DNA from 4 places in the Agromyces cucurbitae genome. Region 2 is predicted to be linked to each of the others. Evidence: predicted binding sites of a transcription regulator. Region 2 holds the regulator's gene; each other region holds the start of a gene.

Region 1 (7,480 bases), 600 kb from region 2:
CGCTCGAGCCGTGGTCCATGCCGGGCATCGCCTCGTCGCCGGCGCCCCACGTGTCGAGCCACTCGTTCAGCCGGTCGATCTCGGGCTGCTGCGCCGCCGTGATCTGCGTCGCGAGCTCGCGCACGGCGGGGTCGACGCCGTCCTTGGCGAGCAGGTCGTCGCTCATCTCGACCGCCTGCTCGTGGTGCGGGATCATCATCTGCGCGAACATGACGTCGGCGTCGTTCGCCGACTCGCCGCTCGAGCCGGTGCCGGTCGATCCGCCGCCCGCGGCCGAGCACGCCGCGAGCGTGAGGGCGGCGGTGATCGCGAGCGCGGCCGTGGCGACGGCGCGCAGGGTGTGCGTGGTGTTCATGGGTTGCTTCCTTCGTCGGTGGGTCGATTCATCGCGTGGCCGGGCGCGGAGCGCTCGGGCGTTCGCGAATCAGGTCCGACTGATGGAGAGGGCGATGAGGCTCGGCGGACGCGGCGGCGCCGCGCCCCGCACGTGCTCGACCGCGAGGCCGATCGCGCGTGCGATCGCGCGCACGCATCCCGGCGCGGCGGCGACGAGCAGCGCCGCTGCGGCGGCGAGCATGACGCAACCGAGCATCATGAGGGCGCACGCACCGGGGTCGGCGGGCACGTCGCCCAGCCCGTCGGCGGGTGCCGCTGCGGTGGCGCCGGTCGAGGCGTCGGGGGCGTGCGCGGCATGCCCGGCACTCGCCGACGCAGCCGGATCGACCGTGCTCGCCGGGGCGACGTGGGCCGAGTGCCCCGACGTCGATCCCGTCGCATGCATCGCCAGCAGGCCGATGATGAGCGCCGCCATGGCGACGACGCCGAGCAGGGTCGCGCGGGCCGTGCGCGAGGCGGGCATCGTCGCGCGGCGGATTCCGTCGAGCATCGGGCGACCACCTCCTGGCCATGGGATACCCCGGTAGTGTATCCGTTTCGCCGTCCTCCCGTCACGGGCACCGGGCGACGACGTCATCGGATCCGCGTGATGGCGGCGATCAGGGTGGGTAAGTAAGCTCTGTTGACGTCTGATTTCCCTGATCGAGGGTTCGACCGATGAGCGGTGCATACGCGGGGGAGATCTCCGCCTCATTCGGCCGGGGGCTCGCAGTCGGCGGCATCCGAGCGACACGCGCGGTTCCCGACGGTGACGAGCGGCACGGTCTGCGATTCGCCGAGCCTGCGGCGCGGGAGCCCGGCGAACCGCCGGCGGTGCCGGGCGCCACCGCCTCGTGGGCGCCGGCCGGACTCGCCTCGGTCGTGCGGCGGCTCTACGCGCTGCTCATCGCGGCCGCCGTCTCGATCGTGCTCTACCGCGCACTCGAGCCGGGCTCGCCGCTCGCGAGCGGCAGCGAGCTCGACCGCCACGCCCTCGAGCCGCGCCTCGACCCGGCCGGGCTCATCCCGGCGATCGCGGGCGGAGCCGTCGTCTGCGCGGCGCTCCTCGTGGCGTCCGCGTCACGGGCGAGCCTCGCCGCGATCACCCATCTGCGCGTCCCGGGGCTCGGGCCCGGTCCGCGAGCGATCGCGAACGGATTCACGTGGGCGTCGCTCGCGATGCTCGCGGTGCACTTCACCGCCGCCGCGTTCGACCCGCTGCCGGGCGGGCACGGGTTCTACGGCCTGCTGCTCGGCGGGGTCTTCGGCGTCGGCACCTATCGCCTGCATCGTCACTCGATCGACCACGAGGCGTATCGCACCTTCAATCTCGTGGCGATGCTGCTCGCCGCCGGCAGCCTCGCGAGCATGAGCATCACCCCGACCGGCGAGTGGTGGACGCGCAACTTCTCGACCCTCGGCACGTCGAACGACCTCGCGGCGGCCTGCTTCAACGTCGCCGTCGTCGTCTCGGGCGCCGGCATGGCGGGCCTCTCGGGCGCGCTCACGCGAGCCGTCGCGGTCGGCGACTTCGGCATCCGGCGCGGCGCCCGCACGTCGATGCGCGTGCACATCGGCCTCGTCGGCTTCGGGCTCATGGGCGTCGGGGCGGTGCCGATCGATCGGGTGCCGGTGTTGCACAACGCCTTCGCCCTGCTCGCCGCCGCGGCGTTCGCGTCGCTCTGCCTCGGCACGCGGTGGTACGCGGCCCGGTTGCCGCGCGGTTTCGTGCGCTTCTCGTACGTCGCGCTCGTCGCCGAGGTCGCGGCGATGGTCGGCTACGACGTGCTCGGCTGGTTCAACCTCACGGTGTTCGAGATCGTCGCCTTCGCGCTCGTCTTCGCCTGGCTGATCGCGCTCGTCGCGTCGACCTCGCACCGCCGTCATCACGAGCCGCCTGCGGATGCCTCGAGCGCGAGCCGCGGCATCCACCGGGTCGCTCGTGGCCGTTCGCTGTCGGCGCACGCCGAGGCGGAATCCCACGCCGCGTGGGGCGTTGTCTCCGGTAGAGAGTTGAGTCAGATCGACTCAATGTCATCGACCAGGAGGAATGATGGCCACCGCCTACGACCCGTTCCGCGACCTCGACCGAGTCGCGTCCGCCCTCTTCGACACCCGGCGCGGCCCGCGCAGGATGCCGATGGACCTCTACCGCGACGGCGACCACTACGTGCTGACGGCCGACCTGCCGGGGATCGACCCGGGCTCGGTCGACATCGACGTCGACGGACAGCTGCTCACCATCCGCGCCGAGCGCACCCTCACGACGGGCGACGGCGTGAAGTGGATCACGCGCGAACGGGAGGCCGCCTCGTTCCTGCGCCAGCTCAACCTCGGCCAGGGCGTCGACACCGACCGCATCTCCGCGGGCTACACGAACGGCGTGCTGAGCGTCACCATCCCCGTGAGTGAGAAGGCGAAGCCGCGCAAGATCGCGGTCGAGCACGGGGATGCCGCAGCGGCGGCGCCGATCGTCGACGGGGCCGACGAGGCCGACCGCGTCGAGCCGATCGAGCGATGAGCGAGGCGCTCGCGGCCGAGCCGCCCGCTCCCGTCGAGATCGTGCGGCTCGACGACCGGCAGCGGTACCAGCTGCTGGTCGACGGCGAGCGGGCGGGATTCGCCCAGTTCCGGCTGCAGCCCGGGGCGATCGTCTTCACGCACACCGTGATCAAGCCCGAGTTCGAGGGGCGGGGCCTCGGCAGCCGGCTGGCGAAGCACGTGCTCGACGACGCCGTCGCCAGGGGCGACCGGATCGTGGCCGAGTGCCCCTTCATCGCGGCGTACCTTCGCGACCACGAGGGCTACGAGGCGTTCGTCGACCGGCCCTGAACGGGGCCGTTCGAAAGCCGTTCGTCCCCTTCTGGGCGTACCGCCGAAATCCCCCCGTTCGGGGCGGTGCGGAGCGCTCTCACGGGCGGTTACGATTCGAGCACAACCCGAGTCCAGACCCGACCGGACCGGCTCGTTGCACCGTGACGGCCGAGCGATCGGATATGTCCCTATCGATCGCTCGGGTCAGGCTCGCCGAGCTCAGTTCGGGTCGCTCGGCGGGATGGTCTCTTCGCGAGGCCGCGATGGGGTGGGAGGTAGGGTTCCCACCCCATCGTCATGCCCTCGGAGCATCCGCGGGCGCTGCCCAGCGGCCGGGCGACCGTCGGGCCGTCACTGCGTCGTTCCGGCCTTCGCCCGACGCCGCGCGGCCGACTTCCATGCGAAGTCGATGACGATCGCGAGCACGATGATCGCGACCAGGGCGATCGCGGTCGCCGGCTCGGCGACCAGCGTCGTCGTGCAGAAGACGACGAACGTGCCGAGCGTCGCGATGAGCCCGATCACGAGCACGACGAGGCTCGCGCCCGTCTCGCGGGAGATGCGGAAGTGCGCGACCGACACCGCCGAGAAGACGAGCAGCGCGACCGCGCTGCCGATCGACGCGATCTTGTTGAGGTCGAAGCCGACGACGAGCACGGTCGCGAGCACCGCCATGACGATGAGCCCGAACGGGAACCGGGCGAACGACCGGCCGAACACGGGCGGGAACTGCCCGACCGACGCGAGGTGCTGGGTCATGCCGATCGACGGGTACAGGCCGGCGTTCACGGCGCCGGTCGTCGAGAACAGCGCCGTGATGACCATGAGCACGTAACCGGCTTCGCCCAGCGTCGGCTTCGCGGCCTCCGCGAGGGCCGTCGTGCCGTACTCGACGACCTGCTCGGCCGTGAGCGTGCCGAAGACGCCGAGCGAGACCGCGACGTAGATCGTCGTCGCGATCGCGAGGGCGAAGTAGATCGCCTTCGGCAGTTGGCGCGACGGGTTCGGCAGGTCCTTCGCCGTGAACGTGATGACACCGAATCCGAGGAACGCGAAGAAGGTCAGTGCGACGCTCGAGATGATCTGCTGCACCCCCGGGTACCCTGCCGGGTCGAGGAGGGCGAGGTCCCAGTTCGCGATCGTGACCGCGGCGAACACCACGAGGATCGCGAGCACGACGACGACGATCACCGACTGCACGCGGGCGACGACCTGGGAGCCGACGGCGTTGAGGCAGGACATGACGACGATGAGCAGCACGCCGAGCACCTTCGCCCAGCCGGCGTCGCCGCCCGCCACGACCGAGCTCGCGTACCCGCCGAACGACGAGGCGATCATCGCGACGACGATCGAGCCGGCCGTGAAGAACAGCCACGACCCGATGCCCGTGAGGTGCCCCTCGCCGAACCCCTTCGAGAGGTAGGTGAGGATGCCGCCGCCCGACGGGTACTTCGCACCGAGCTTCGCGAACGAGTAGCCCTGCAGCGCCGCGATGATTCCGGCGATGAGGAACGACACCCACACCGCCGAGCCCGCCACCGCGCCCGCCGCGCCGAGCAGGGCGAAGATGCCCGCGCCGACCATCGAGCCGACACCGATGAACGTCGCCTGCAGCACGGTCATGCGCTTCTCCGGCTCGGGCGCGGCCGATCCGCCGGCATTCGGCCGGGCCGTCGGCGGCTGTTCCGCGCTCACGGGCGCCTCACCCTCTCGATCGCTCGTCGGTCAGGACTGCGCCGACGCCGCGACGCCTCGGATGAACAGGGTCTGCGCCGCGATCATGCGCTCGATCTCGCCGGGGTCGACCGACTCGTCGGACGCGTGGATGCGCGACTGCGCCGTGTCCTCGGCGCCCCAGAGGATGATCGCCGACCCGGGGGAGACCTTCTGCAGCGATGCCACGAGCGGGATCGACGCCCCGCTGCCGATGTTCTCGACGGGCGCGCCGTAGGCCTCGGCGAGGGCGTCCTCGGCGGCGACGATCGCCGGGTTCGAGGCATCCACCGCGAAGGCGTGACCCACCTTCACCTTCTCGACCTCGACCTCGCAGTTCCACGGGCGCTGCGACCGCAGGTGCGACATGAGCGCCTCGAGCTGCGCGTCGCCGTCGGAGCCCGGCACGATGCGCATCGACAGCTTCGCGGTGACCGACGGGAGCAGCACGTTGGAGGCCTCGACCGTGTTCGGCAGGTCCATGCCGAGCACGGTGACCGACGGCTTCGCCCAGATGCGGTCGGAGAGCGAGCCCGTGCCCAGGAAGTCGACGCCCGGCAGGATCGCCGAGCCCTCGCGGTAGACGTCCTCGTCCATGTCGGCGCCGGCCCAGCTCGAGCTGTCGACGCCCGGGATGACGGTGTCGCCGTGCTCGTCGTGGAGGGTGTCGAGGATGCGGATCATCGCCGTCATCGCGTCGGGCGCCGCGCCGCCGAACATGCCCGAGTGCACGGGGTTCGCGAGCGTGCGCACCGTGACGGTGCACGCGACGTCGCCGCGGAGCGCGGTCGTGAGGCCCGGGCGGCCCACCTGCTGGGGGCCGATGTCGCCGATGACGTAGGCGTCGGCCGCGAACAGCTCGGGATTCGCCTCGACGAACGCCTCGAGGTGCGAGATCGTCTCCTCCTCGCCCTCGACGAGGATCTTGATGCGGCACGGTCGGTCGGGGCCGATGAGCTTCAGGGTTCCGTAGTGGATGACGAGGCCCGACTTGTCGTCGGCGGCGCCGCGGCCGTAGATGCGGCCGTCGTCCTTGGTGACCGGCTCGAACGGCGTGCTCGACCAGCCCTGGCTCTCGGGCGCGGGCTGCACGTCGTAGTGCGCGTAGAGCAGCACCGTCGGCGAGCCCTCGGGCCCCGGCAGGTCGGCGTAGACGCACGGGTAGCCCCCGGGCACGTCGACGAGGCGCACCCCCTCGGCGCCGGCCGCCTCGAAGAGCTCGACCACGGCCTCGCCCATGCGGTGCACCGGCTCGGGGTCGAAGCCCGGGAAGGCGACCGACGGGATGCGCACGAGGTGCTCGAGCCGTTCGATCACCTCGGGCATGAGGTCGGCGGCCGCGCGCTTCAGGTCATCGGTGTCTGGCATGGTCTCTCCTTCGCTGGATGCTTCTGGCGGAAGTCCGGGGGTGTGTCGAACGGAGCGGGCGGGCGCCCGCTCCGTTCGACGACGGCTCAGGCCGGGACGACGAGCTGGATGAGCAGGCCGGCGCCGACGACGGCGACCCACGACACGAGCATCGGGATCGTGAACGAATGCCAGACCGGCACCTGGGTGAGCTTCGTCGATCCGGTGAGGTCGGTCTCGACCGCGGCGATCTGCGAGCCGTTGGCCGGGAACAGCCAGACGCCGATGAGCGACGGCCACATCGCCGTGATGATGCCGGGCGCGAGTCCTGCGGCCAGCGCGATCGGGATCATCGTGTTCGTCGTCGCCGACTGGCTCGTCGTGAGACCGCAGACGACGAAGAGCGCGACCGCGAGCAGCAGCGGGTTCGCCTCGATCATCGCGCCGAGCGGCTCGATGATGGTCTCCTCGTTCGCCGAGATGAACGTGTCGGCCATCCAGGCGATGCCGAACAGGGCGACCGCTGCGACGAAGCCGGCCTTGAGCAGCGGCTGCTCGACGACGGCAGACGGCTTGACCTTGCGCACGAGGATGATGACGAGGGCGACCGTGAACATGATCATCTCGATGACCGTCGACATGCCGATCGGCACGAGCTCGCCCTCCTCGTCGGGGAACGCGGGCCGGAGGCTCGGGAACAGGCCGAGCAGCACGATCAGCATCGTGCCGGCGACGAAGATCCACGCCGAGATCGCGCCGCCCGGCGGCACCGGGTGCTCGATGCGGACGGGCTTCGACGGCGCGGCCGCATCGGCCGCGGCATCCGAACCGCCCGTCTTCACGGCGGTGGCCGTCGTGCCGCCGCTGCCGGCGCCCACCTTCGCCGCGTAGCGCGCCTTCAGCGCCTCGGGGACCTCGACGGTGCCCTCCTCGACGCGCTTCAGGAACACCGGGTCGTCGAGCAGGTCCTTGCCGACCCGCTGCTGCACGATCGAGGTCGCGATGCACGCGACGATCGCCGCGGGGATCGTGATGAGCAGGATCTGCGGCAGCCCGTACCCGGTGCCGTCCATGAGCACGAGGTACGCGGCCATCGCCGCCGAGACGGGGCTCGCCGTGATGCCGAGGCCCGACGTGACCGTCGACGACGCCAGCGCGCGCTCGGGTCGCTGGCCGTTGCGGTACGCCGTCTCGTAGATCACCGGGATCAGCGCGAAGAAGATGTTCGAGG
Region 2 (7,480 bases):
CCACGAACTCCGTGGTGAGCGTCCTCGAGGGCGGCGAGCCGGTCGTCATCGCGAACGCCGAGGGCTTCCGCACCACCCCGTCGGTCGTCGCATTCACCAAGGACGGCGAGGTGCTCGTCGGCGAGACCGCGAAGCGCCAGGCCGTCACCAACGTCGACCGCACCATCGCGTCGGTCAAGCGCCACATGGGCACCGACTGGAAGACCGCCGAGATCGACGGCAAGAAGTACACGCCGCAGGAGATCTCGGCGCGCATCCTCCAGAAGCTCAAGCGCGACGCCGAGCAGTACCTCGGCGACACCGTCACCGACGCGGTCATCACCGTGCCGGCGTACTTCAACGACGCCGAGCGCCAGGCCACGAAGGAGGCCGGTGAGATCGCGGGCCTCAACGTGCTCCGCATCATCAACGAGCCCACGGCGGCCGCGCTCGCGTACGGCCTCGACAAGGGCAAGGAGGACGAGCTCATCCTCGTCTTCGACCTCGGTGGCGGCACGTTCGACGTCTCGCTCCTCGAAGTGGGCAAGGACGACGACTTCTCGACCATCCAGGTCCGCGCGACCTCGGGCGACAACCGCCTCGGCGGCGACGACTGGGACCAGCGCATCGTCGACTGGCTCATCAAGAAGTTCAAGGAGACCACGGGCGTCGACGTCTCGAACGACAAGATCGCCCTCCAGCGCCTCAAGGAGGCCGCCGAGCAGGCCAAGAAGGAGCTCTCGTCGAGCATGTCGACGAACATCCAGCTCCCGTACCTCTCGCTCACCGAGAACGGCCCGGCGAACCTCGACGAGAAGCTCACGCGCGCCGAGTTCGAGAACATGACGAGCGACCTGCTCGACCGCACGAAGAAGCCCTTCGAGGACGTGATCCGCGAGGCGGGCATCAAGCTCTCCGACGTCGCGCACGTCGTGCTCGTCGGCGGCTCGACCCGCATGCCGGCCGTCTCCGACCTCGTCAAGAAGGAGACCGGCCAGGAGCCCAACAAGGGCGTCAACCCCGATGAGGTCGTCGCCGTGGGCGCGGCCCTCCAGGCGGGCGTCCTCAAGGGCGAGCGCAAGGACGTGCTGCTCATCGACGTCACCCCCCTCAGCCTCGGCATCGAGACCAAGGGCGGCATCATGACGAAGCTCATCGAGCGCAACACGGCCATCCCGACGAAGCGCTCGGAGACCTTCACGACCGCCGACGACAACCAGCCGTCGGTCGCGATCCAGGTCTTCCAGGGCGAGCGCGACTTCACGCGCGACAACAAGGCGCTCGGCACGTTCGAGCTGACCGGCATCGCGCCCGCACCCCGCGGCATCCCGCAGATCGAGGTCACCTTCGACATCGACGCCAACGGCATCGTGCACGTGTCCGCGAAGGACAAGGGCACCGGCAAGGAGCAGTCGATGACGATCTCGGGCGGCTCGAGCCTCCCGAAGGACGACATCGACCGCATGGTGCGCGAGGCCGAGGAGCACGCCGCCGAAGACAAGGCCCGCCGCGAGTCGGCCGAGACCCGCAACTCCGCCGAGCAGCTCGCCTACTCGGTCGAGAAGCTCATCAAGGACAACGACGACAAGCTGCCCGCCGACGTCAAGTCCGAGGTGCAGGGCGACGTCGACGCGCTGAAGTCGGCGCTCGCGGGCGACGACGACGATGCGGTCAAGACCGCGTTCGAGAAGCTCTCGCAGTCGCAGACCAAGCTCGGTGAGGCCATCTACGCGCAGTCGCAGGCTGCGGATGCCTCCGCCTCCGGCGAGGACGCCTCGGCGACCGGCCAGGCGGGCGACGCCTCCTCCGACGAGGACGTGGTCGACGCCGAGGTCGTCGACGACGAGGACGAGAAGAAGTAGCCATGACCGACGAGCAGAACCAGAACCACGACGAGGAGCCGGTGATCCGCGACAAGCGCCGCATCGACCCCGAGACCGGTGAGGTTCGGCAGCCGGCCGCCGACGGGGCGCCCGAGGAGGGCGCCCCCGAGGCATCCGGTTCGTTCGACGACGAGGCCGAGCTCACGGTCGACGACATCCTGAACGCGGCCAACGCCGAGGTGCAGGAGCCGAGCGACGAGCACCTCGCCGACCTCAAGCGGGTCACCGCGGAGTACGCGAACTACCGCAAGCGCACCGAGGCGAACCGCGAGATCGAGCGCGAGCGCGCGGTCGGCGCCGCGGTGTCGGTGCTGCTGCCGGTGCTCGACGACCTCGACCGGGCCGAGAAGCACGGCGACCTCGAGGGCGACTCGCCCTTCGCGACGATCGCCGCCAAGCTGCGCGGCGCCGTCGAGAAGCTCGGGCTCACCGCGTTCGGCGAGGTCGGCGAGCCGTTCGACCCGCAGCGCCACGAGGCGATCTTCCAGCAGCCCAGTGACGAGGTCGAGGTCGACACGGTCGCCGACGTCGTCGAGACCGGGTACACGCTGGGCGGCGTGCAGCTGCGCGCCGCGAAGGTCGTCGTCAAGACGCCGGCGTAGCCCGCCGCATCCGTCCGCCGGTCGAGTAGCGACGAAGGAGCGTATCGAGACCCGTCACCAGGTCTCGATGCGCTTCGCTACTCGACCGGCGTTCCACATTCAGACAGACTCAGAGAAAGGAGGTGCCGATGGCCAGTCAGGACTGGTTCGACAAGGACTTCTACCAGGTGCTCGGCGTCTCCAAGGACGCGAGCGACGCGGAGATCAAGAAGGTCTACCGCAAGCTCGCACGCAAGTACCACCCCGACCAGAACCCGGGCGACACCGCCGCCGAGGCGAAGTTCAAGGAGATCAGCGAGGCGAACGCCGTGCTCTCCGACCCCGAGCAGCGCAAGGAATACGACGCGATCCGGGCGATGGGCTCGGGCGCGCGCTTCACCGCGCCGGGCGCCGGGGGCCAGGGCGGCTTCGACGACGTCTTCGGCGGCATGTTCGGCGGCCAGGCCGGCGGGCAGCGCTACACGTTCCAGCAGGGCGGTGCCGACTACGACGACCTGCTCGGCGGGCTCTTCGGCAGCGGCCGGTTCGGCCAGCCGTCGGGCGGGTACCGCGGCTTCGGCGGCCCGACCAAGGGCCGGGACGTCACGGCGTCGACGACCCTCGACTTCATCACCGCGACGAAGGGCGACCAGATCACCCTGCAGACGGCCGACGGCCGGCCGATCACGGTGCGCATCCCCGCAGGGGTGGCCGACGGCCAGAAGATCCGCCTGCGCGGCAAGGGTCACCCGTCGCCCGACGGCGGCGAGGCGGGTGACCTCATCCTCACCGTCAACGTGCGCAGGCACCCGGTCTTCGAGCGCGACGGCCTGAACCTGCGGGTCACCGTGCCGGTGACGTTCGCCGAGGCGGCGCTCGGCGCGACGATCCAGGTGCCGACGCTCGGCGGCGACCCCGTGAAGCTCAAGGTCGCGCCCGGCACCCCGAGCGGCCGCGTGCTGCGCGTCAAGGGCCGCGGCGTCGAGACGAAGAAGGGCACGGGCGACCTGCTCGCGGTCGTGCAGATCGCGGTGCCCTCGCACCTCTCGAAGGACGCGCAGGCCGCCGTCGAGGCGCTCGCCGCCGCGCTGCCCGACGAGAACCCCCGCGACGAGCTGCTCGCGAAGGCCCGGGGCTGACCATGGACGCCTCGAGCCCGCTGTTCGTGATCTCGGTCGCCGCCGAGCTCGCGGGCATGCACCCGCAGACGCTGCGCCAGTACGACCGGCTGGGGCTCGTGTCGCCGGGGCGCACCGCGGGCAAGTCGCGCCGCTACTCGATGCACGACGTCAACCGGCTGCGCGAGATCGCGCAGCTCTCGAGCGAGGGCGTGAGCCTCGAGGGCATCCGCCGGGTGCTCGGGCTCGAAGACGAGGTGCAGTCCCTCCGCGCCCGCGTGCGCGAGCTCGAGGGCGCCCTCGCCGACGAGATGCTGAATCGTCCGGGACGGCGCGTCTTCGCGGCCGGCTCCGCCGGCGAGGTCGTCACGCTCAAGGCGGGCACGCGCGTTCGCCGGGAGAACGCCGTGGTGGTCTGGCGACCGCTCGAGCGCTGACGCCGGCCGTCGACGAACCGCGCCGCGCGACATCCGATCGGATGCCCCGCGGCGCGGTTCGTGCTCCGCTCAGCGGCCCCGCACGGGGTAGGAGAGGATCTGCCCGTCTCCGAACACACCGGCCGAGACGACGACCTTGCCGCTCTGCCACTCGACGCCGGCCGGGCTGTCGACCTCGGCGAAGGTCGAGACCGACCCGTCGCGCGTGATCGCCGACACCTTGCCGCCGAACATCTCGCTCACGTAGATCGTGCCGTTCGGTGCGACCGCGAGCCCCGTCGCGCCCGCGAACCCGGTGGCGACCAGTGCGTACTCCCCGCTCGCCGGGTCGACCCGGTACACCGATCCCGTCGGGAACCCGAGTCCGGGCGCGCCGGGCAGCGTCGACACGTAGAGCATGCCGTCGGTGCCCATCTCGACATCGGTCGGCACGGGCTCGGCGTCGTACGTCAGGCCGACGACGCACTCGTCGAGCACGATCGGCTGGCCCTCCACCTCGCCGACCACGCGCATCTCATCGGTCACGACGAGGGGCTGCGGGGGCAGCACGGCGACCGTCGAGACCTCGTCGCCGACCACCTTCAGCACGGCGTTCATGCCCGAGTCGGCGACGTACGTGACGCCGGGCAGTGCGAGCGTGCCGTACGCGTGCGTGTCGACGAGCCCCTGGTAGCGCGGGTTCACGAACGGCGGCAGCGTCGCGGCGCATTCGTCGGAGATCTCCTCGAACCCGTACCAGCTGTCGCCGTCGGGGTTGTTGGCCTGCTCCCACGCGAGCAGGTCGATCGACGTGTCTCCGGCGGGGCCGCTCGACTTCAGCCACGAGCCCTGGATCGACTGCTCGTCACCGGCGCGTTCGCTCCAGGTGACGGTCGGTCCGAGCACCGAGACGCCGGTCGAGTCGGGACCCTGCGACAGGGTCTCGCTGCTGCCGCCGGAGAGGCGGGTGACCTCGCCGAGGAACGACTGGCCGACGGTGATCACGCCGTTCGCCGAGAGATCGAAGGTCAGGGGGCCCGCGAGGTGCTCGGCGAGCACGGTCGGCGGACCGGAGATCGGCGCCTTCGGCGCGGCGTTCGCCGGTGCGGCGACGACGGCCAGTGCGCCGATCGCGACGGCGGCGGCGGTGGTGAGGATGATTGAACGGCGCATCGGTGACTCCGACCTGTTCGGCTCACGGACCCGTCCTTCACGCGCGCGTCGGCGCACGCGGAAAGCCTCGGGTGGGCGGATCCGCGACCGAACGTACTCCCGTCGCGCGGGTGCCTCCACCCCCCGTTCGCGTGAGGGTGGGGGCGTGGCCGAGCGCCTCGGCGGCTCAGCGGCCCCAGGCGGAGGCGGGGGCCTCGACGACCTCGTACGGACGCGAGCTCCAGTGCGTGCCGTAGCCGTAGTGGCTCGACGCCCACGGCGACGCCCAGATGGCCTGCGCGGTCGCGTCGGCGGAGTCGCCGCGCTCGAGTGCGGCCTCGACCTCGGGGTACCGGCCCGAGCTGATGTTGGCGGCCGCGTAGTACGCCGCGTCGACGAGGGTCGTGTAGCTGCCGAGACCCGATCCGCCGCCCGAGCCCATGCCGTTGTTGAGCGGGTTGTTGCGGTTCCACCAGTTGTCGGCGCCGTTCTCCTGCCGCATCCAGCGCATCATGAACGTCACGTTCTCGTCGGTGAGCGGCCAGCCGCCGTCGACGATGACGAGCTTCGCCCAGTCGAGGTTGGTGCCGCCCGCGACGAGCGTCTCGGGGCCGGTCGAGGCAACGTAGGACTCGTTCGACACGGCGGTCGCGGATGCCTCGCCGTCGACCCTGACCGACTGCGCAGCCGCTCGGAACGAGTCGGACGCGTCGTTCGCGGCGACGGCCGCCTCGATCGTGGCCGGATTGACCTGCGGCGCGAGCGCGACGGTCGCGAGCAGCCCGAAGACGGCGGCGGTTCCGAGTACGCCGGCGAAGCGGCGGACGAATCGCCCGCCGCGAGTCGCGCCCCCGTGCTGTTCTCGCCGCATGCGGACCCGAGGGTAGCAAACCGAACCGGATGCCGCACTCAGCTTGGCGTCGGGCGACCGGGCAGCGGGCCCGCGTACCCTTGCCTCATGCCCATCGACTTCGGCGCGCTCCGCCGCCATCCCGACGTCGAGGGACCGGGGCTCGAAGCCTCCGATGCGGCCGACCGCCTCGTCCTCGACGAGGCCGCCGAGCGGCTCGCGTCGACCCCGCCCGGCGAGATCGCCGTGATCGACGACGCGTACGGCGCACTCGCCCTCGGGGCGGCCGCGCTCGCCGGGGCCGGCGCATCGCGCCCGATCCGCGTGCACCAGGACCTCATCACGGGCGAGCGAGCGCTCGCCGAGAACGCCGCCCGCCTCGGCCGAACCGGCGCGGTCGTCTCGCTCCCGCTGTCGGCCGGGCTCGTCGCCGGTGCGCGGCTCGTCGTCGCGCGGCTGCCCCGCTCGCTCGACCGGCTCGACGAGGTGGCCGCGCTCGTCGCCGGCCACGCGGCATCCGACGTCGTCATCGTCGCAGGGGGCCGCATCAAGCACATGTCGCTCGCCATGAACGAGGTGCTGCTCGCGCACTTCGACCGCGTCGACGTGTCGCGCGCCCGTCAGAAGTCGCGGGTGCTCATCGCCTCGGGGGCCCGCTCGCCGGAGGCCGAGACGGCCTGGCCCCGTCGGGAGCGCCACGGCGACCCGGGCCTCGAGGTCGTCGCGCACGGCGGCGTCTTCGCGGGCACCGGCGTCGACATCGGCACCCGGTTCCTGCTCGCGCAGCTGGGCGGGGCGGTGCCCGATGCCGCGACCGCGGTCGACCTCGCGTGCGGCACGGGCATCGTGGCCACGTGGCTCGCGCGCGAGCGCCCCGCGCTGCGCGTCGTCGCGACCGATCGTTCGGCCTCCGCCGCGGCATCCGCCCGCGCGACCGCCGCGGCGAACGGCGTCGCCGACCGCGTCGAGGTCATGCAGGCCGACGGCCTCGAGCGGCTCGCCGACGCGAGCGAGCGGCTCGTCGTGCTGAACCCGCCCTTCCACAGCGACGCCGCGCTCTCGACGGGCATCGCCGCGCACCTGTTCGCCGACGCCGCGCGCGTGCTCGCGCCCGGCGGCGAGCTCTGGTGCGTGTGGAACTCGCACCTGCGCTATCGGCCGCTGCTCGAGCGCACGGTCGGTCCGACGCGGCAGATCGCGCGCAACCCCAAGTTCACGGTGACGGCCTCGAGGCGCGCCGGGTGACGCGCGAGCGCCCGCCCGAGGAGCGGACGGCCCCGCGGCCCGGAGACCGCGACGCCGGGTCGGCGCACGAGCAGGGACTCACGGCGGTCGAGCGGGCCATCGACCGGACCGCGCACCGGCTGCTCGCGGGGGCGCCCGAGCGGGGCTTCCGGGCCGGGCTCGTCGAGTTCCTCGTGTTCGGCGCGAAGCAGGCGTGGGCGTGCGTGTTCGGCGCCGCGCTGCTCGCCGTGATCGTGGCGGCCCGGCTCTGGTACCC
Region 3 (7,480 bases), 1.3 Mb from region 2:
CGCTCGCCGAACTCCGACATGTCGAAGCGGATCACGGCGGTCTCGTCGTCGAACAGGCGGTCGGCGAGGGCCTTCGCGAGCTCGGTCTTGCCGACACCCGTCGGCCCGAGGAACAGGAACGACCCGACCGGCCGACGCGAGTCGCCCATGCCGGTGCGGTTGCGGCGCACGGCCTTGGCGACCGCGGTGACCGCGTCGTCCTGCCCGATGACGCGCTCGTGCAGCTCGCCCTCGAGGTCGGCGAGGCGCTCGCGCTCGGTCTCAGTGAGGCGGTTCACCGGGATGCCGGTGGCCCGCGAGATCACGGCCGCGATCTGCTGCTCGTCGACAATCGTCGCCGGTTGAGTAGCGAGCGACGAAGGAGCACGCGTATCGAAACCATCACCCTCCGTGGTCTCGATACGGCGCTGCGCGCCTACTCGACCGACGGAGACGGCCTCATCGAGCTTCGCCTGCACCTTGACGATCTCGTCCCGAATCCGCGACGCCTCCTCATAGTGCTCACCACTCACCGCGGCGTTCTTCTCCGCCTCGAGCTCCCCGAGCCGTGCCTGCAGCGCCGACACATCGACCTTCACTCCGAGCTTCAGGCGCAGCCGCGCGCCGGCCTGGTCGATCAGGTCGATCGCCTTGTCGGGCAGCACGCGGTCGCTCAGGTAGCGGTCGCTCAGTTCGACGGCGGCGCGGATCGCGGCATCCGTGTATTCGACACCGTGGTGCTGCTCGTACGCAGGCTTCAGGCCCTGCAGAATCAGCACGGCGTCTTCGATCGACGGCTCGCCGACGCGCACCGGCTGGAAGCGGCGCTCGAGCGCCGGGTCCTTCTCGATCTTGCGGTACTCGTTGAGCGTGGTCGCACCGACGAGGTGCAGCTCGCCCCGCGCGAGGCGCGGCTTAAGGATGTTGCCGGCATCCATGCCGCCCTCGCCAGCCCCACCTGCGCCGACGACCGTGTGCACCTCGTCGATGAAGACGATGAGCTCGCCCGTGTTCTCGGCGATCTCCTCCATCGTCTTCGTGAGACGCTCTTCGAAGTCGCCGCGGTAGCGGGTGCCGGCGAGCATGCCGGGCAGGTCGAGCGCGATGACGCGCTTGCCGAGAAGGGCCTCGGGCACGTTCTCCTCGACGATCGCGCGGGCGAGGCCCTCGACGATCGCCGTCTTGCCGACGCCGGCCTCGCCGACGAGCACGGGGTTGTTCTTCGTGCGGCGCGACAGGATCTCGATCGTCTGCTCGATCTCGTCGGCACGGCCGATCACCGGGTCGAGCTCGCCGTTCGCGGCCCGCTCGGTGAGGTCCATCCCAAACTTGTCGAGCATTGGGGTGGTCGACTCGGTCGGTTGAGTAGCGTCCGACGAAGGAGGACGCGTATCGAAACCACCTTCACCATCGGTCTGCGCTTCGAAGTCTTGACGCATCCCCTGCGTCAACGCCTCAGCAGTAACCCCAGCCCTCGCAAGCACCTGTCCCGCAGGCGCATCCTGCCCGAGCACCAACGCAAAGAACAGGTGCTCCGGGTCGATGTACGTCGCCCCCGACGACCGCGCCACCTGATAGCTGTGGAACAGCGCCCGGGATGCCGACGGCGTGATCGTCGCCGCGTTGATGTCGGCGATCTCGGATGCCGCGGGCAGACGTGCCTCGGTCGCCGTGATGATGCGCTCGGGGCTCGCCCCGACACGGCGGATCGCCTGCTGCACGCTCTCGTCCTCGACGATCACGCGCAGGATGTGCAGGGCGTCAAGCTCGGTCTGTCCGCGCTCGAGGGCGAAGCGCCCGGCCTGCTGAAGAATCGATTGGGTGCGCGCGGTAAGGAACCGGCTGAGGTCGATCGACCGCGCCTGTCGCGCCTGCTCACCGGCGAGGTATCGGGCGAGGAACTCGTCGAACGAGCTTGCGCCGGCCTCGTTGAAGTCGTTGGGCACCTGGCCTCCTGGTTGAAGTTGAGTGTGGTTCGCTCAAGTTCAACGCACAGTGCACGTGCGTATTCCCGTGCCCTAGGGAGGCAGGATGCTGCAACGATCAAGCCGGGAGCCGCCACACTTCCGGTCGCTCCGCAACTTGTCCACCCTACGCGGCTGTCAAACCCGCCTCGATGGGATCGGGATGGTACTCGAATCGAGTCACTTGCGAGCGGGTGTCCTCACCCGGCACCCGGCTGAGCTCAATGGTCACGAGCGATTCGCCGGCTCGAGCTGGCGCCAGCTCGAGCGCCAAGTACTCAAATAGAGAACGTTCATGCACCGCGATAACAACCTGCCGACCTAGGTCGTGCGCAAAAGATCGAAGTAGCGCGCTGAATTGCGCGACGTGGACGTCGTCCATCGCTTGGACAGGATCGTCAAGGAGCAACAGTTCGACCGAGGTCTTCGCCGTGGCATTCAGCGAGAGAAACAACGTGAGCGCTGCGGTGTTTAGGTTCCCAGCGCTTAGTACGAGGCCGGGTGGGCCGGCCATCTTTGTCCGCTTGTTCACCGCACGGAGGCTCACCCCGCCACTTCGAGGACTATCGGATGCGACGAACTCAGGGACATACGGTTCATCTGGCGCCAAACGCGTGAACAATTCTCGCCACGTTCCGTTCAGCGTGGAGTCGAAGACTTGTTCAACAAGTCGGTTCCGAAGCTCAACCGCACTCTTGCTCAGGCGGGCTGCAGATTCGACGCGCTCCTTCGCCGCGGCAAGTTGGCTCTTCGCGACCGAAATCCGCGCTTCGAATGATGAATGAACATCACGCAAGTCCGCAATCTCTCTCGCGCGATCTTCCATTGCCTGTGCGATGTCGATCCGCTCGTTGAACGCGCTGAGTTCTTCCGCCGCTGATCTGTGGAGCGCTTCAACCCGCCCGAGGATGTCATCGAGCTGCTCTCGGAAAGGCTGCGTTGCATCCTGCCGCAGTCCGAGGCCGGCGTCGAAGCCAATCGCAGACAGCTCGCCTCGCAGCCGATTCAGTCGATCCGCCGTTGCGCGCGAGGCGCTGAGAGACGACTCCACCCGCTGCCGCTCCTCGACGTCACGGGTTACGCCTGCGGCGCTCGGTCGGGCCCCACGAATCCGAGCTAGCAGGTCATTCCCTGTCGCTATGCGGGACGTAAGCGATAGGAGAGCTTCCCCGAACTCCAGACCGTCCAGAACTCGTTTCCTCTCCCTGGCTAGTTCATCCAGGCGTGTTTGTTGCTTGTCGCGATGCTCTCCCAGCGCCGTGATTCGCTTCGCCAAGATACCGAATTGAGAAATGCGCACGGCAAGGTGACCTGCCAGCGATCCGTCGTGAAGCTCGCCGAAGTCGCGCCCACAAACTGGGCAGATATCGTCATCGATGTAGGGAGCGATTGCCGACAGAGCTTCCGCAAGCCCTCCGACATCAGACTCGACCGCAACCGATGCGATTTCCGCGTTGGTCTCCGTAACTCCTTGCAAAGCGACGGCAACCTGCTCATCAAGCGCTGCCAACCGCTTCCGGCTAGCGCGGTCTGCGCCAATCCGCGCGCTGGCGCCAACCAGAACGTCAGTGATGAGGCCCTCGGCGACTTCAAGGCTCTTCTCGACTGCGCCAGGTTCTGCCGATAGCTCTAGCTCGACGTTCGCGAAGGAAAGGACCTCCATCAACAAGACCTGACAGGCGGCCTGTGAAGTGGACTGCCATGACGTTATTCGATTGTTGGAGGCATGAAGCCGAGCCTCGAGATCCAAGACATCAATCGACTCGGTCACTCGTAGGGACTCAAACTGAGCACTGACATGTCTGACTCGTTCGAGCAGTGCGGTGCTCGGCCCCATGCTCGGGACTTCTTCGAGTCGATCACCACCTACTGACTTCGCTTCCTCGCTCAGAGCAGCATGGGCTCGCCGAGCGCGCACGACTTCAGCCTGGGTCTCGCTCGCTCGCTTCGTTAGGAAGTTGAGTTCGGCCTCAAGATCGGCGAACTCGGGAACCAGTTTGCGAACTCTTCGGACGTCCCGAGCCGGCTCCAACCCAGCAATCAGCGCGTCGAGTGTTTCGAGGCCAAGCAACTCATTCACGAAGCGGGCCAGAGCCGAGTCACCTCGGCGGTCAGACTGCTCGTACGTCTCAAGGAGCCGCGCCATAGTCGACTGGGCCAGGTACGCGCGCTCACGGAGAAAGTCGCGGTCTTGCGCTTCCAAGAGTGATTCCCCCGAGCGTGCCCCTTCGGCCAACTCGAAGATTGTGCTCGTGGCTCCGCCGTTCCCTATCGAAAGCGCCACTGTTCCGCTCGCCATCCCGCTATGGAGGAGGTGCTGCGAAAGTTGCCCACCGAACCCTTCCAGCGAGCTGACACCGCCGGTAAGCCCAAGCTCAATTGCGGACATGATCGACGTCTTTCCAGCGCCGTTCGCACCGTGCACAAGGATCACCGACGCGTCTAAGTCACATCGGACCGTGCCGCGGATACTGCGAAAATTGCTTACCTCAAGCGAGTGCAGCTTCATTTCGCTACCAAGGGTTCAGCTATGAAGGCGCGCAGGTGCTCTCGCACTCGCTCCTCGCGGGTAGAACCTCCTAGCAATCGGCTGCCAACAATGAGCGGGTCGCTAACGCTAGAGCGACGCATGACGGAGATCGGATCTACTGACGTCACGGCGCTCCGTTCGAGGTGGAGGGGTAGCAGCACCCGAAGATCATCCTCGACGCTGTCCGTTCGAACGAGGAGTACGCGGGCATACCGACTCATCTCTGACCGCGTCTTCGCGTCTAGCCTTTCCGCGTCAATCACGACCGTAATCGATGCCTTCGAACCCATGTAGTCGAGTCCTCTCGCCAGAGCCGCAAGCCTACGTGGCAGGGTGCTCTCATATTGCGCGCCGAGGATCAGATTGAACCCCGCATCGCTGCTCCAGAACACGAATTCGAACTCAAATGATGCCGCTCCGATGTTCAGTTCATCGTCCATCTCGGCATAGCCGCCCGCTCTAAGCAGCTCGACTGCCTTATCTCGAAGTTTCATAGCACCAAGTACTCCTCCAGAGCGTCCAAGATCGAAGCCAAGGAGTCGTAGGGGGATGTAATAGCATCGAGGTAGATCGGCTCTGCAACGAACCGGCCCGTACGACCCACTGAATGTTCTGGCGACCTCCGTTGAAACGGGCTGCCGTTTGCAATGACGGTCAATGGGCCGCTCAGATCGTCTTTAGCCAACGCCGCAGCATATGCACCATCGTCCGCGAAAGCCTGCACGTTTCGTTCAACACCGCCCGGCAGTATGAGGTCGACCGAACTGGGATCCAACATCGGTGACTTGATATCCCAGCGGCCTTCTTGGGCTCCACTCGCCAAGGCGCCAATTGCCAGCGACAGCGCAGCGAGTTGATTGTCTTCCGGGCGACCAGTCGTCACACTTGACGTCTCAAGGACGGCCCGTTCAGTTAGTGGTTCGTACATCGCCGCGCCAGTCTGGCCGCGCCTGAATCGCGCGATACCGCGAGAAACACTCGCGATTGGTGCAAGTACGTCCGTAAGCTCGTCGGCCCCCAGCGCGGCCGACATCTGCGCCGTCCAAACCTCAACCCCTGCCCGAATGGAGTCACCCACCGTGGCATCAATCTTGAGCTCGTCAACGGCGACAAGGAGTTTTGATTTCCATACGTGCACGAGCAGAGCGAGAAAAACTACGCGTGGATAGGCACCAAGGCAGGCGTCCTCTTGTATTTGTCGCGAATTCGGAGCATAGGTTGTGGAGTAGGCCTGCTTGAGGACTTGCTTCTGATCTGTCCCCAACTGCGGAGTCGCCACAACCACGGCGCCGGTGTCAGACGGCCAAACCCATGGGTTCATGTCAGCCGCCGAGCCGAACACAGCTTGAATGTCGGCATCCTGCGCGGAGAGCCCAGCGATCAGGCTCGGGTGATCGCGCACGATTCCAGTAAGTCTCTCGCGAAGAGCCCGAAAACTCTGATCGGTGATCCAATCGAAGATCTGCGACTTGCGCCCGATCATTAGCGGTCGATACCGATCCTCCTGTGCGTGCGCGAGCGTTGCGTCCCCGTGGAACTTGACCAACTCAGTTCGAGCGTGTGGCGGCCGGAACTCGTCAGGATGAACCTCAACCTTCAGTAGGCCAACCCGCGAACCGAAAAGGAGATCGTAGGCGCGTTCGACCAGTGGATCCCAATTCGCCGAGACAAGAATCGGTGCTGCCCCTTCAGCGCCAAGCATCGCAACTGCGACATGCTCGATATCGGGGTCCATAGGCCCTGCATACTGGGCCACGACATCGATGCCTTCCCAAAGCAGGTAGTCGGCGGGAAAGCCGTCGACATCGACGTCCAAGGCCGCCGAGTATTGATCTGCGAGGGCATTGCAGATCGACCCAAGTTCCTCCCAATCTATGAGGTTCTCGAGCTGATGCTCATCGTTAATCTCAAAGCGAGCAATCCGAAGGATTTCGTGGAGAGCGACCCGATGCGGGCCCTCGGCCTCTGGTTCCAGCCTTGCGACGAGAAACTCCAGGAGGCCCTGAAGGAACGCGGGGACCGTCCTCGCACGCCGCTTAGAGATTCCGGATCCGAGCCAAAAACAGTAGTGACCCCTCACCACGTTTTCGACGACCTGGCCATGATCACGCGACAACGACTCATACAGGTCAGCGACTGATGGATTAGGCAACGCTTCGTCCTCCGTGACAATGGGTCCCTCGATTGTGCCCCAAATTCGCTCGACAGCACCGGGTCTCAGTTGACAACTCGCCAAAATCGACAGGGACTGGTGACGCGGCGATAACGCCGGCCCGGCCCGCTACCCGGATCCAGCGAGTCCTGTCACGCTCCCGCTCGCGGTCAGTATCCAGATCGGCGACGGCGTGACGTGAGCAATGATCCGAGGTGATGCGACCAACCTCGCTCACGACACGTCAAGCCATGTGAAGAATGCCGCGATCGAATCGATCGGGCAGAACGCCGCCATGGAACCGGCAGAAGCGTTTCTTCGGTCTCTACATGTCCCATCACTCGATGCTCGTCGAGTCGTTGACGCACCACCCCCACCGGCGTAGACCTGAGTCAGCCCGAGAAGGAGGTGCCGTCATGGCGAAGGATCTCTTGGTCACCCTCGAGGACCAGCCCGGCGAGGGGGCTCGACTCGGCGAGGCGCTCGGCAACGCGGGCGTCAACATCGAGGGCCTCTGCGCGCTCATGGAGGGCGGGCGGGGCGCCGTCCACATCCTCGTCGAAGACGTCGCGGGCGCCAGGGCGGCGCTCGAGAGGGCCGGCATCGCGATCGATGCCGAGACCGACGTCATCGTCAGTCCGGCGCTGCCCGAGCCCGACCTCGACACACCTGGCGTGTTCGGTGGGATGGCTCGCGCCCTCGCCGAGGCGGGCATCAACATCTCGCTCGTCTACGTCGCCTCGCGAAACCGGGTCGTGCTCGCGACGAGCGACAACCAGCAGGCCACCCGACTGCTGCAGTCGATGATGTAACCGGCTGGCGTGGGCCTCAGTCAGCTCGCTCTTGCGTCTCTAT
Region 4 (7,480 bases), on a different contig from region 2:
GTTGCTCGGTCACGGGCACGCCGAGGAACGCACGCACGGCGTAGACCATCGTCGCCCAGATCGTGCCGTTGCCGTGCGGCGACGTGTTCGGCCCCGGCACGTAGTCGTCGTAGTCCGAGTAGACGAGCGGCGAGGTGTCGTAGGCGACGTTGCGCACGCCGGTCGTGGCATCGCCCGTGACGTACTCGCCGACGACCGCGTCGTTCCACTTCAGGAACGAGATGACGTCGCTCCAGCCTTCGCCGAGGGCGCCCGTCTGGTCGTCGCCGTAGTCGAAGCTGCCGCCGCCGACGAGCCGCGTCGAGACGCCGTGCCCGAACTCGTGCGCGATGACGTCGCCGTCGAGCGAGCCGTCACGGAACGGCAGCGACCACATGTACATCTGCATGCGCGGGCTCGAACCGTCGCCCGGCGTGCCGAAGTTGGCGTTGTTCATGCAGCGGATGGGGTTCGACGCGTTGTCGACGCAGCCGAAGTCCCAGCCGTCCTGCGCCTCGGCGAGCACGGGGTCGCCGTCGCTGCCGCCGTTGCCGAAGTTGTCGACCTGGAAGTTGCGCCACGCCTCGGTGAACCCGAGCTCGTACGTGTAGTCGTGCATCACGTTCGTGTAGTAGAAGAGCTGCGTGATGATCGCGTCGAGGTCGGCGTCGAGGCTCGCCTGGCTGCCGTCGGAGTTCGCCGCCCACGCGTCGGTGAACGGGTAGTCGAAGACCTGGTGGCCGGGGTCGCCCGAGGCGGGCGTGTTCGGCTGGTACTCGTCGTTCGCATCGTTGTCGTCGAGGTCGCGGTAGGCGTTCACGTTGTTGCCGCTCGTCGTGGTGTCGTCGACCCAGGTGCCGTTGATGCCCGAGAACGGGTGCAGCTCGCGCGACGCGCCGGTCGCCTCGGGGTGCTCCTCGTCGAAGACGTCGCCCTCGGGCCCGATCTCGGCGTAGCGGCTCGATTCGGCGAGCACGTCGCCCGTGGCCGCGTCGACGACCGACTCGACCCACACCTCGCCCGAGACCTCGACGTCGGTGACCCACGCGAGCCGCAGGCTGCGGCCCTCGTCGTCCATGTACCAGCGCTGCTCGGCCTTCAGCGGCGTCGGGTCGACGAGGCCGTCGACGGCGATCGAGTTCGGCACCTCGACGCTCGCCCGGTCGGTCGTCTGCGCGGCCCGCGGCAGCTCGGCGGCCTCGACGTCGGCACCCGCGGCGACGACCGCGGTCTCCGCGATCGCCTCGGCTGCCGTGATGTCGGGCTCGGCGGGTGTCGCCGGTGCCACGTCGGCGGTGGTGCCCCCGACGTGCACGAGCCGGCCGTCGCCGTCGACGCTCGCGGTGATCACCGCCTGGTGCACGGGGATCCCGTCGACGGCCTGGCGCAACTGCACGTAGGCGACGCCGTTCGGGTCGGTGATCACGTCGTCGACGACGAGCGACTCGAGCCCGGCGCCGCCGAGGCCGAACGCGTCGCGATGCTCGGCGAGATACCCGAGCACGAGGTCGGCGGGGTCCGCATCCGACGGTCCGGTGAGCGAACCGGTCGGGTTGAGGACCGAGCGCACGTCGCCCGCCCCGTCGATCGTGACGAGCGCGGTGCCGAACTCCTCGGCGGGATCGGGTGGCGCCTCGGCGCCGGGTGCCGCGACGGCGGCGACGGGTTGGCTGATGGCGAGCGCGGTCGCGGCGATGACGGCAGCCACGGCGGTCGGACGGTACACGATGACCTCCGGAGGGACGCCCGGGGAATCCGCGGAGCGATCCCCCCGGTCGCCCCGCGGCGCGGCCCTCGGTCGAGCCGGCCGTCACGTTACTCGCGGGGGATACCCGCCGCCCGGAAACGGGGGACAATTGGCACGCCGCTCCCCCGGACTGGGGGTACGGTCACCGGTCCAGCCGTACCCGACGACGGCCCCGCGAACCGGGGTTCGCGGGGCCGGGCGCACGGCACGAGGCATCCGCTTCGATGAGTCCGACGCGCGCGCCGCGCTACTCGTCGAGCAGCTCCGCCTCGATGACCTCGTCGTCGGCGCCGCCCGCACCACGCCCGGGCGCCGCGTCGGCGCGTGCGACGGTGAGCGACTCGCCGTCGCCGGCGAGGCCGACCACGACCGCGTCGCCGTCGCGCACGCTGCCGTCGAGCAGGGCGCGGGCGAGCCGGTCGTCGATCTCGCGCTGCATGAGCCGGCGCAGCGGGCGCGCCCCGTAGAGCGGGTCGTAGCCGCGCTCGGCGAGCCAGGCCCGCGCGTCGGGCGTGACCCCGAGCTCGAGCCGGCGCTCGTGCAGCCGGCCGGTGAGCCGGTCGATGTAGAGGTTCACGATCTCGGCGAGGTCCTGCTCGCTGAGCGCCGAGAAGACGACGAGATCGTCGAGGCGGTTCACGAACTCGGGCTTGAACGCCTGTCGCACGGTCTGCATGACGGCCTGCTCCTTCTCGCTCCAGCTGAGGGCCGGGTCGATGAGGTACTGCGAGCCGAGGTTCGACGTGAGGATCAGGATCGTGTTGCGGAAGTCGACCGTGCGGCCCTGGCCGTCGGTCAGGCGACCGTCGTCGAGCACCTGAAGGAGCACGTCGAACACCTCGGGGTGCGCCTTCTCGACCTCGTCGAAGAGGATCACCGAGTACGGGCGCCGACGCACGGCCTCGGTCAGCTGCCCGCCCTGGTCGTAGCCGACGTACCCGGGAGGGGCGCCGACGAGGCGCGACACCGAGAACTTCTCGCCGTACTCCGACATGTCGATGCGCACCATGGCGCGTTCGTCGTCGAAGAGGAACTCGGCGAGCGCCTTCGCGAGCTCGGTCTTGCCGACGCCCGTCGGGCCGAGGAAGAGGAACGAGCCGGTCGGCCGGTTCGGGTCGTTGATGCCCGCGCGCGAGCGGCGCACCGCGTCGGCGACCGCCGCGACGGCCGGCTTCTGGCCGATGAGGCGCTTGCCGAGCTCCTGCTCGAGGTGCAGCAGCTTCTCGGTCTCGCCCTGCATGAGCTTGCCGACGGGAATGCCCGTCCACGCCGAGATCACCGCCGCGATGTCCTCGTCGGTGACCTGCTCGTTGACCATGCGGGGCTCGCCCCCGGCGTTGCCCGCGGCATCGGCCTGCTCGGCCGCCTCGAGGTCTCGCTGGAGGTTCTTGATCGTCTCGTACTCGAGCCGCGACGCCTTCTGGTAGTCGCCGGCGCGCAGTGCGAGGTCGCGCTGCGTGACCGCCTCGTCGAGCTGCTTCTTGAGGTCGCCCACCCGGTTGAGGCCCTGGCGCTCGCGCGCCCAGCGGGCCTCGAGCTCGGCGAGCTCGCGCTCGAGCGAGACGAGCTGCTCGCGCAGCTTCGCGAGGCGCTCCTTCGAGGCGTCGTCCTTCTCCTTCTTGAGGGCGAGCTCCTCGAGCTTCATGCGGTCGACCTGGCGCTTGAGCTGGTCGATCTCGACGGGCGACGAGTCGATCTCCATCTTGAGTCGCGACATGGCCTCGTCGATGAGGTCGATGGCCTTGTCGGGCAGCTGCCGCGCGGTGATGTACCGGTTCGACAGGGATGCCGCGGCCACGAGCGCCGCATCCGAGATCGTCACCCCGTGGTGCGCCTCGTAGCGGCCCTTGAGCCCGCGCAGGATCGCGATCGTGTCCTCGACCGAGGGCTCGCCGACGTACACCTGCTGGAAGCGTCGCTCGAGCGCGGCGTCCTTCTCGATGTACTCGCGGTACTCGTCGAGCGTGGTCGCGCCGATGAGGTGCAGCTCGCCGCGGGCGAGCATGGGCTTCAGCATGTTGGAGGCCGCGACCGAGCCCTCGCCGCCGCCCGCACCCATGAGCAGGTGCAGCTCGTCGACGAACGTGATGATCCCGCCCTCGGCCTCGTTGATCTCCTTGAGCACGGCCTTCAGCCGCTCCTCGAACTGTCCGCGGTACATGGCACCGGCGACGAGCGCCGAGATGTCGAGCGAGACGAGCTGCTTGTCCTTCAGCGACTCGGCGACGTCGCCCGCGACGATGCGCTGGGCGAGTCCCTCGACCACGGCGGTCTTGCCGACGCCGGGCTCGCCGATGAGCACGGGGTTGTTCTTGGTACGACGGGTCAGCACCTGGCTCACGCGCCGGATCTCGGCGTCACGGCCGATCACCGGGTCGAGCTTGCCGGCCTTCGCGAGGTCGGTCAGGTTGACGCCGAACTGTTCGAGCGCCGACTTCTGCTCCTCCTGCGAGTTCGGCGCACCCTGCATGTTTGCCACTCAGTCATCCCTTCGTTCAAAACTTGAGTCTACTGAACTCAACTTTGCGAAGGGGGTCGGTATTCCGGAAATCACGCGGAATCTCCCCCGCGTTTCACGCTAGACCGGATGCCGTGGGACGCGCCAGCGTCGTCGGCCCCGTGGGCGCGCTGTTCGATGCGGTCGATCCGCCCGAGACGGATGTCGCGCATGCGGGTTCCCGCGATGACGGATTCGACGCAGATCTCCTCGGCCGGTGCCCGCGCCCACCTACGATCAGCTCCATGACCGCGCTCTCGCGCCGTTCCAGGGTCGGCTACGCACTGGGCGGCATCGCCTCGGGCACGTACGGCACGGTGCCGGGCCTCATCCTCATGCCGTTCCTCACCGACCTGCTCGGCGTCGAGGCCGCGATCGCCGGCATGATCGTCTTCGCACCGAAGGCCTGGGACTTCTTCCTGAACCCCGTCGCCGGCCGCATCAGCGATCGCTCGAGGCATCCCCACGACCGACGGCGACCGTTCGTGCTGCGCGCCGGGATCGTCCTCGCCGTCGCGTTCGCCGCGATGTTCTTCGGTCCGACGGCCCCCGTCGCCGCGGCGGCCCTGTGGGTGCTCGGGTGCTTCCTCGCCTCCGCGACCGTGTACGCGTTCTTCCAGGTGCCGTACCTGGCGATGTCGGCCGAGATCACCGACGACTACTCCGAACGCACCCGGCTGGTCGCGTGGCGCGTCGTCGTGTTCACGCTCGCGATCCTCGTCTCGGGCGCGACCGCACCGGCTCTCGTCGAGCTCGTCGGCGGCGTCGCCGGCTACCGGCTCATGGCCGGCGCCATGTCGGTACTGATCCTCGTCGGCACGTTCGGCGTCTGGTGGGGCACCCGCCGCTCGCCGCTCACCCGCGACGAGGTCGCCGTCGGCCGCCTGTTCGACCAGCTCGCCGTCGTGCTCCGCGACCGCGATGCCCGTGCGCTCATCGCGGCGTTCGTGCTGCAGGCGGTCGCCATCGGCATGGTGCTCGGCGGAGTCGTCTACGTCGCCCGACACGTGGTGCACGACCCCGGCGTCGCCACGATGGCCTTCGTGGGCTTCGTCGCCCCGGCCATCGTGCTGACGCCCGCCTGGTCGCGGCTCGGCCGACGAGTCGGCAAGAAGCGGGGCTTCGCGGTGGCGACGCTCGTCATGACGACCGGCCTCGTCGCCCTGCTCGCCGCACGATCGGGCGACGTGGCGACCCTGCTGCTCGCCGCCGGCGTGGTCGGCGTCGGCTATGCCGGGGCCCAGCTGTTCCCACTCGCGATGCTGCCCGATCTCGCCGCCCACGACGCGGAGCGCAGCGGCACCAACCGCATCGGCATGATCTCGGGGGTGTGGTCGGGCTTCGAGCTGCTCGGCTACGCGCTCGGCCCAGCGCTCCTGGGGGTCGTGCTCTCGCTCGGCGGATACCGGGCGACGACCGGCGAGGCGGTCGCGCAGACCGACTCGGCGCAGTGGGCGATCGTGCTCGGCGTGTCCCTGATCCCGGCGCTCCTGTGCGCCGCGAGCCTGCTGCCGCTCGCCCGCTACCGGCTCGACGATCGGCTGCGCCGGGCCGCCGCCTCCGCGATGCGCTGACGGCGCGCACCGCGCACCGGCGGCCTCCGATCCATGCCCCCCTCGCGCCACGACGGGGCCGCTCGATCGCCCGCCTACCAGCGCACGGGCACGCGGGCGATCGACCGGCCCGCCCGGTCCAGCAGGTGCCCGTTGCGCTTCACCTCGCGCAGCACCGTCCACCGGTCGATCACCTCGACGTCACCGCCCCAGGCGTCCTCGATCTGCGACAGCTCCGTGAGCGACCGCGCGCGCACGCCGACGAAGAGCGGCGCCCGCCCCACCAGCACCCCCACCCGATGGGCCGCGGGCAGCTTCGCCGCGCGCGCCGCGGCGGCATCGCCGTCGCCCGCACGGGCCCAGAGCACGGCACCCCGCCGATACCCGGCGGCCGGCATCGCGACATCGCAGCCCAGTCGCAGCACGCCGGACGCGACGGCCCGGTCCACCGTCCTGCGCGCCGTCGCCTCCGAGACGCCGAGCACGCCGGCGAGCGCGGCCGCGGGCATCCGTGGATCTTCGTCGAGCGCATCGGCGAGCTCGGCGACGACCTCGGCACGGGGTGCGCGGACGTCGCCGAGTCGCGGGGTGCCGAGCGCGAGCTGCTGCCGGCGCGACAGCACACGAAGCCGCCAGGTCGAGTCCTCCGCGACGATCGCCGCCGCGACGTCCATCCGCCGCACCCTGGCACCGGGGCGTGCGACCGCACGCACGCGGTCGCCGAGGAGCGCGAGGCCGCCCGCCCCCGCGACGAGCACGAGGCGACCGGCCGAGGTGTCGTCGACGCTGAGCACCCAGGGCAGGGCGGCGATCTCGTCGACCGCCGCGTCGCTCGTGCGCCGGCCCAGCAGCACCACCGCGACATCGGTCGTCGACGACCAGCGTTCCGGCGTCGGCCACGCGGTGAGCCAGGCGAGCGACTCGTCGCGCAGCGCCTGCCAGTGACGGGCCACGGTCGCGGCATCCGCCCCGACCGCGGCCGCGACGCGCGTCCACGGCGCCCGGGCGTCGATCTGGAGCGCGTGCACGATCGCGAGGTCGAGTTCGCCGAGCATCCTGGGCTGGTCGTCACCGAGTGCATCCACGTGACGGATCGTACGCAGTTTTCGCTCACCGGTGAAGGAAATGCCGAACCGATCGGTGCAGATCCCGGTTCTCCCTATCCTCTGAGCATGATCGCGACCGAATCCTCGATGATGGCCTCCATCGAGGACCTCGTCGCCATGGCACCGCGCGCGACCGGCTCGGCCGGCGGCGCAGCCGCGGCCGGCTACGTCCGGCGGCGATTCGACGAGGCCGGCCTGCAGACCGACGTGCTCGAGGTCCCGTCGTTCTCGTGGCACGCCGAGGCCTGCGGGCTCCGGGTCGGCGACGACGAGGTGGCGTGCGCGCCGATCCTGCATTCCGGCCTCGCGGCGCACGACTGGACGGGCGATGCCGCGCACCGCATCGAGGCGCCCGTCGTCGACATCGGCAGCGATCGGGTTCGTCGTCACGACGTCGCCGGAGCGATCGTGCTGTTCGACCTCACCTTCGACATGACGGTCGGCCACTCCCTGCCGCTCACGCTCTTCCTCCACGATCCCGGGCGCCGCGTGCTCCGCCGCGAGGTGCTCGGCAGCAGGAACCCGTACGTGACGTCGCTCGCGCGCACGATGCGCGAGGCCGCTGCGGCCGGCGCGGTCGGCCTCATCGGCGTGCTCC

Evidence for each region. Region 2 encodes HspR, which represses chaperone genes until heat shock. Its sites were predicted from a motif close to AAGTTGAGTCNNNNNGACTCAACTT; they were not measured.
Region 1: a site for HspR is predicted at 2,386-2,410, ahead of AC3RJ6_RS03095 (Hsp20/alpha crystallin family protein). Genes of this name have one in related genera too.
Region 3: a site for HspR is predicted at 1,941-1,965, ahead of AC3RJ6_RS06025 (ATP-dependent Clp protease ATP-binding subunit). Genes of this name have one in related genera too.
Region 4: a site for HspR is predicted at 4,226-4,250, ahead of AC3RJ6_RS07005 (ATP-dependent Clp protease ATP-binding subunit). Genes of this name have one in related genera too.

Annotation. Positions count from the first base shown of each region.
Region 1 covers NZ_JBYRES010000001.1:633,054-640,533, forward strand. The annotation lists gene AC3RJ6_RS03080 (DUF305 domain-containing protein) at 1-355, opposite strand, end outside; gene AC3RJ6_RS03085 (hypothetical protein) at 425-886, opposite strand; gene AC3RJ6_RS03090 (hypothetical protein) at 1,456-2,262, opposite strand; gene AC3RJ6_RS03095 (Hsp20/alpha crystallin family protein) at 2,429-2,896, shown strand; gene AC3RJ6_RS03100 (GNAT family N-acetyltransferase) at 2,893-3,207, shown strand; gene AC3RJ6_RS03105 (APC family permease) at 3,541-4,884, opposite strand; gene AC3RJ6_RS03110 (M20/M25/M40 family metallo-hydrolase) at 4,915-6,270, opposite strand; gene AC3RJ6_RS03115 (SLC13 family permease) at 6,357-7,480, opposite strand, start outside.
Region 2 covers NZ_JBYRES010000001.1:32,664-40,143, reverse strand. The annotation lists gene dnaK (molecular chaperone DnaK) at 1-1,841, shown strand, start outside; gene AC3RJ6_RS00170 (nucleotide exchange factor GrpE) at 1,844-2,464, shown strand; gene AC3RJ6_RS00165 (DnaJ C-terminal domain-containing protein) at 2,593-3,582, shown strand; gene AC3RJ6_RS00160 (heat shock protein transcriptional repressor HspR) at 3,585-3,998, shown strand; gene AC3RJ6_RS00155 (ScyD/ScyE family protein) at 4,068-5,150, opposite strand; gene AC3RJ6_RS00150 (hypothetical protein) at 5,317-6,000, opposite strand; gene AC3RJ6_RS00145 (class I SAM-dependent methyltransferase) at 6,088-7,224, shown strand; gene AC3RJ6_RS00140 (DUF817 domain-containing protein) at 7,323-7,480, shown strand, end outside.
Region 3 covers NZ_JBYRES010000001.1:1,293,091-1,300,570, reverse strand. The annotation lists gene AC3RJ6_RS06025 (ATP-dependent Clp protease ATP-binding subunit) at 1-1,925, opposite strand, end outside; gene AC3RJ6_RS06020 (AAA family ATPase) at 2,071-4,452, opposite strand; gene AC3RJ6_RS06015 (hypothetical protein) at 4,449-4,967, opposite strand; gene AC3RJ6_RS06010 (SIR2 family protein) at 4,964-6,208, opposite strand; gene AC3RJ6_RS06005 (hypothetical protein) at 6,188-6,613, shown strand; gene AC3RJ6_RS06000 (hypothetical protein) at 7,042-7,437, shown strand; gene AC3RJ6_RS05995 (hypothetical protein) at 7,454-7,480, opposite strand, start outside.
Region 4 covers NZ_JBYRES010000002.1:10,019-17,498, reverse strand. The annotation lists gene AC3RJ6_RS07010 (M36 family metallopeptidase) at 1-1,687, opposite strand, end outside; gene AC3RJ6_RS07005 (ATP-dependent Clp protease ATP-binding subunit) at 1,974-4,196, opposite strand; gene AC3RJ6_RS07000 (MFS transporter) at 4,469-5,797, shown strand; gene AC3RJ6_RS06995 (AsnC family transcriptional regulator) at 5,872-6,861, opposite strand; gene AC3RJ6_RS06990 (M28 family peptidase) at 6,949-7,480, shown strand, end outside.